Regions from separate parts of the Priestia sp. MDV22-iso46 genome, predicted to be linked through region 1. Evidence: riboswitches for the same ligand, from Rfam matches in the RefSeq annotation. Region 1 holds a riboswitch; the other holds the start of a gene.
The links. Region 1 has a riboswitch for cobalamin ahead of metE (5-methyltetrahydropteroyltriglutamate--homocysteine S-methyltransferase). Riboswitches for the same ligand answer to the same signal wherever they lie in the genome.

Region 1 (3,179 bases):
TTGTTTGCGGAAAGCTTCCAATCGTTGTCGTTGGAAGAAGCGGCAGTTGAAACGCTTCTTGCTGAACGCGTTGACGTACGTCAAACGGCGCTTGTCGCGCTGCTTTATAGCTGTGCAGCTGCTTCAGCTCTTTTTGCACGTCTTGATGATTTCGAAAAGATGAACCATTTAATGCTTGAATCGCCTGTTTGCTTACGTTTATTTCTTCTTCTATCGACTCTTTTCCTTGCTGCACTGCTTTTGTTAAAAGCGTGATTTCCTTTAGCTTTTCATCTGCAAAAGAGAGCGCATTTTTCAATACTGGATCAATGGTTTCTTCATTTTTCACCGTGACAGGAACATGTAATAAACTTGATGAAGGCTGCAGAATCAAACGGTCTTTTGATACGGCTTCTTCAATTTCACTAAGCGTTAAAAGCTGTTCGTCCAAGTTTTCACGCCAAATGTTGCGTCCGTCAATCACTCCCGCAGCCAGCACTTTATCAGTTGGAAAACCATATTTATTAAGCGCAGTGAGATTTTCGCCTCGGTCATGCACAAAGTCTAAACCGATTCCTTCAACAGGAAGAGACACAACTTCTTTGTAGTGATCAACGCTGTCAAAATACGTTTGCAAAATGACTTTTACATTCGGTGCCGCTTCCTTCAAAGTTTGATAGACTTCTGTGTAAAGCGCCAGGTCTTCTTTTGATAGCGTTGTAGATAAAATTGGCTCATCTATCTGTACCCACTCTACTCCTTCTGCCTGCAGCTCCGCTAAGATAGTTGCATAAAGCGGAACAAACTGTTCAACTACTTCTTTAAACTCACTTTCTTTATATCCTTTTGACAGCTTCACAAATGTTACTGGACCTAAAATCACGGGCTTGCCTTCAATATTCAGCTTTTCTTTTGCTTCTTTGTAAAACTGAAGCGGGCGATTCTCTACAAGTGCCGGCGTACATTCCTCAAGCTCCGGTACGATGTAGTGATAATTTGTGTTAAACCATTTTGTCATCGTAGAAGCTACCGCACCTTTTGTTCCTCTCGCGATGTCAAAATACGTTTCAAGCGATACTGGTCCTCCGTTATACTCAAAGCGCTTTGGCACTAGACCGAACATAACAGCTGTATCTAACACGTGATCGTATAAGCTAAAATCGCCGACTGGAATCAATTCAATTCCTGCGTCACGCTGTTTTTTTAGATGCGCTAGACGAAGAGCTTTAATTTCTTGAAGAAAGATACCTTTCTCTAGCTTTCCTGCCCAAAACTGCTCAAGCGCTTTTTTCCATTCTCGTTTTTCACCAATTCTTGGATAACCTAAGTTCGAACTTTTTACACTGCTCATTTTTTCCACTCCCTGTATATTTTTTTATCGGTAAACTAAAAAATCTCTCTTTTCGAAATGAAAAGAGAGATAATACGCATACTTAACTAGAGTTGAGACAGCCTGTTTTTCTCAACACGTATTCCTCACTCCTCTCTATATCCCGTAGAGCTTAAGTGCATACAACAGGCAGGTCTCCTGACTTAGGTTCATCGCTTCCTATCCCTTCCCATTTCAACATGAAACAGTGGTTAATAAGTTGCTCCCCATTACAGTGGCGGGACCGCGCCGGCTTTTCACCGGTCTTCCCTTTTAAGCTGCGTACATTCGTTACACAGCACCTGATGCATTTTTATAAAATTGTCCATTCAAAACATATTCACATAAAATAAAAAGCCTCTCTATCACGAATAGAGAGGCATAGTATCTATGAAATCCTCTCTTATTTTTCAAAGCTGTACGCTTTGCAGGATGTAGCACCTTTTCAACAAGAATGTTAAATGGTTGCCGGGCTTCACAGGGCCAGTCCCTCCGCCTCTCTCAATAAGAGTTTTAATTGTTTATAATATTTTGAATGTAGAGTCATCTTAACACCTTAGATTTATGTTGTCAAAAGAAATTTCAAAAAAATTAGTTTTTAGGAGGCGCTGACGCTAATTTTTGCCTTAACAATTTGTAATCGTCTTTTCGGTGCGTTTCAATTAAATCTTTGGCTCCCTGGTGATATCCTGACGAATAAATATACTCTACCGCTGTTTCGATAAGCTTTCTTTTTTCTTCGGCACACTCCCGGTCCATTAAGGGGAACAGTCTACCTAAAAGGTCATTTAAATCTTCCTTGATAAAACGATCAAGTCCTTCTTGCATCTTTTCGTTTGCCATGATTGCTCCTCCATTTGCTGTGTATGTTCTAAGCCTCTATAAACAGGCATTTCACTGTAAATTTTAAGATAAAGTTAAGTCATTAAACAGTATATCAAGTGAATGTTTTTCTTCAATTACATATGTAATACAAATATATGACAAATATAGAGAATATATCATCATTCATTATCTATTATAACGTTTGACTGAGCCTTCTGCTACAAGGTTTCTGTAAACATTATGCATAATCTTCCAAAAGTCTGCCTGTGAATTACGGGCAGGCTTTTGGCTAAACATAGCTTTCTATTCTCTTGTTTTTACAAACAATTTCTTCGAGGTCGTCCAAAATCCTTCCAAAGAAGAGGTCCTAATATGTTGTACCTGCTTACAAAAAACTCCGTAAAATTATAATTATTTAAAATTAAAGGCTGCTCAAAATCAAGAGGAGCACCGGCGCCTCCTGACAATACAAAATCAGTGCCTCTTCCAAGCGTAAACGACCCGTTTCTATTTTTTCTAATAAACTGTTCGTCATATGCATGCACGTGGCTAACGAGAACTTTTTTCACGCGGTGTTCTTGAATTAAATCAAAAAATTCTTGACTTTGAGGAGTCGTTACAGGAAACCCTTCAAGATTTGACCACCGGCCAATATTTGGCTGCGCATGCATGGCTACAACGGTATTACGAGGAGCATCCTCTAGCTGCTGCTCTAAATAATTCAGCTCTCTATCTGTAAATCCATATATTTTATTCTTGGGACTGATGACATTATTTAATGCGATGCACCGAAAGTTGAAGACAGGAATATCAATGACCCAGTGTGCCTTTCCGATAGTGGCTCTGAAGTTTTCGAGATTGCTTTCATCAAGGTACAGTTCATCATGATTCCCTACGCATACAAACATAGGAATGTTTGATGCGATTTTTTCGACAACCTTAACAAAGTGCTCCAAATACTCTTTTTTCCCTGTATAGACGGTGTCTCCCCTATGAATAATAAACA
Region 2 (3,179 bases), on a different contig from region 1:
CGTTATAAAAGAAGACGTTTCAGATGAAGAATTATCTTTACACATGCAACAATTTTTAGCGAAGTACAAACTTCCAAAGTATTTCGTTCGAGTAGAGGAGCTGCCGCGAACGGCTTCTAATAAAATCATACGCCGGAAGCTATCATCGTTCATACAGAAAGGTAGTTAATCGATGATTATAAAAAAAGTACATCTTTATAAAATTGACATGAAGCTTCTTTCTCCTTTTTCAACAAGCTATGGTACGGTGCAGGATCGAGAATTGATTTTGCTGGAAGTAGAAGATGAAAAAGGTTTTACAGGGTGGGGAGAGGTCGTTGCTTTTTCATCTCCTTGGTATACGGAAGAAACGATTCAGACGTGTTTTCATATGTTAGACGATTTTTTAATTCCTTCGCTTCTTCATCAGCAGCTTCAAAAACCAGAGGATGTTCAAAAGCTATTCAAACCTCTAAAGCGAAATAACATGGCTAAAGCAGCTTTGGACTGTGCTGTATGGGATTTGTATGCAAAGCGGCAAAATAAGCCGTTATCTGAAGTAATTGGCGGAGTAAGGCCTGCTGTAGAAGCTGGAGTGGTAGTTGGCTTAAATGACATTTCCGTAATGAAAGAACAAATAAAGACTTACATGAAAGATGGCTATAAGCGCTTTAAAGTGAAAATTAAGCCGGGTGCTGACTATGAGCTACTGAAACAAATTCGAGATGAATTTCCAAGCATTCCTCTTATGGCTGATGCCAATTCAGCCTATACGTTAAGCGATAGTGATTCATTGAAGAAACTAGATGAATTGAATTTAATGATGATCGAACAGCCGTTAAGTTCTGATGATATCCTTGATCATCGATTGTTACAAAAGCAAATGAAGACGCCGATTTGCTTAGATGAAAGTATTGTGAGCTATGAAGATGCACGTCATGCAATTGAACAAGAAAGCTGTAAGATTATCAATGTGAAAATCGGTCGAGTTGGCGGAATGTCCGTAGCAAAGCAAATTCATGATTTATGCGTCCAGCATGGTGTAAGACTTTGGGTTGGAGGAATGTTAGAAGCAGGGATTTCACGAGCTCATAATATCGCCCTTGCCACACTGCCTTCTTTCACGATACCAGGTGATATTTCTGCGTCGTCTCGCTATTGGGAAAAAGATATTATTAAGCCCGAAGTAGAGGTAGAAGCCGGAGTAATAAAGGTGAAGGGAAAACCGGGGATAGGATACGATATTGATAAAAAGTTTATCAAAACAATCACAGCATTTGAAAAAGAATACAAATAATTAAAAACCGTTTTTTTATGAAAAACGGTTTTTTTTATTGAGGTTGTCAATGTTTAGTAGAAAAATAGGACAAATTTTTTAAAAAGAGCACATTGTTCCATCAAGCGTGTCAAAACATGTTATGATGGAATAGTTTGATGAAAAAGGTCGAAGAGTTTTATCGTAAAAAACAAAATTATTTTTGAAAATAGGTTGATAGTTTTCTAAGTTGTCCTATATAATGTGTTTATAACATAACACAATATGTTGTTTTGAAATCCATAATAAAATACTATATTTTGTGTTTTCCAGTGAAAAAGGTGTCTGATAAAAAGACTTAAAAGGGAATTTGGTGAAAGTCCAAAGCTGTCCCCGCAACTGTGAATGCTGATGAAATAAGGAGATCCACTGTGAGTAAACATCATGGGAAGGCCTTAAAGTAAAAAGAAGCATAAGTCAGGAGACCTGCCTTTTTTATGTCGTTTTATCTTCTTCGGGAGGTGAGAGGGTAGAGCGAGGATTGAGAAAAGACTTAGTGTCTTCTTCTATCTTCGTTCTATTCGCTCACCGAGGTACGGTGAGCGATTTTTTATTTTGAAGTGAAGAGAGGAGCCATATTTATGGTGAATACATTAAAGCCTACAATTCTACATGAATTAACTGCATATATTGAACGTTTAAAAAAAGAATTTACGCAGCTTGATTTTTCTTTGTATGAGGAAAAGGTTATTCAAACTGTTACAGTAAAGGAAAATATGACGGACGAAAAGGTTGCAAACGTACTAATTTTGGCAGCCTTAGAGCGTATTTCAATGGAAGAACCCGATTGGACGTACGTAGCGGCAGACGTCTACTTAAACGAACTATATCGAAAAGCAGCGGACAACCGAGGTTACGATAAAAAAGAGAAGTACGGTTCGTTTTATCAGCTTATTCAAAAACTAACAAAAATCGGCATTTATAATAAGCAGCTATTAAAAACATATACAGAAGAAGAAATTAATGAAATTGCTTCAGTCATTATTCCTGAACGCGATCGTTTATTTACATACATTGGATTGTTGACATTAGCAGATCGCTATTTAGCGACATCACATGATAAGCGCGTATACGAATTACCGCAAGAACGTTTTCTTATCATTGCTATGACGCTGATGTCTCAAGAAAAGAAAGAAAATCGAACAGCATTAGTAAAAGAAGCGTACTGGGCGCTTTCTAGTCTATATATGACGGTTGCCACACCAACACTTTCAAACGCAGGAAAGAGCTACGGACAGCTATCTAGCTGCTTTATTGATACGATTGATGACAGCTTACGCGGTATTTATGATAGCAATACAGATTTGGCCACGCTTAGTAAAAATGGAGGCGGAATTGGTGTCTACCTCGGTCATATTAGAAGCCGAGGAAGTGATATAAAAGGTTTTAAAGGCGTATCATCAGGAACAATTCCATGGATGAAACAGCTAAATAATACGGCTGTAAGTGTCGATCAGCTAGGTCAACGACAAGGAGCTATTGCCGTATATTTAGACGTATGGCACAAAGACATCTTTTCATTCTTAGACGCGCGTTTGAACAATGGTGACGAACGTCAGCGCACGCATGATTTATTCACTGGCGTATGTTTGCCAGATTTGTTTATGGAAAAAGTAGAGGCACGTGAAGACTGGCACTTATTCGATCCTCACGAAGTTCGTACGCTGATGGGCTACTCGTTAGAAGATTTTTATGATGAAGAAGAAGGCAGCGGTTCGTTCCGCACTCGTTACGCTGAGTGTGTAAATAATGAACAGCTTTCAAGAGAAACAGTACCTGCTATTGAAATCTTCAAGCGCATTATGCTTTCGCAGCTTGAAACCGGAACGCCTTATATGTTCTATCGTGATACGGTTAACCGAGCTAATCAAAACCGCCACGAGGG

Region 2: another riboswitch for cobalamin. It lies ahead of AC4NPH_RS23550 (ribonucleoside-diphosphate reductase subunit alpha); the one in region 1 lies ahead of metE (5-methyltetrahydropteroyltriglutamate--homocysteine S-methyltransferase).

What each region holds. Positions count from the first base shown of each region.
Region 1 is NZ_JBZVWT010000003.1:155,969-159,147, reverse strand. It holds gene metE (5-methyltetrahydropteroyltriglutamate--homocysteine S-methyltransferase) at 1-1,330, opposite strand, end outside; cobalamin riboswitch at 1,481-1,669, opposite strand; SAM riboswitch class I at 1,749-1,859, opposite strand; gene AC4NPH_RS18000 (hypothetical protein) at 1,940-2,191, opposite strand; gene AC4NPH_RS17995 (metallophosphoesterase family protein) at 2,491-3,179, opposite strand, start outside.
Region 2 is NZ_JBZVWT010000006.1:16,649-19,827, forward strand. It holds gene AC4NPH_RS23540 (o-succinylbenzoate--CoA ligase) at 1-169, shown strand, start outside; gene menC (o-succinylbenzoate synthase) at 173-1,276, shown strand; cobalamin riboswitch at 1,557-1,742, shown strand; gene AC4NPH_RS23550 (ribonucleoside-diphosphate reductase subunit alpha) at 1,876-3,179, shown strand, end outside.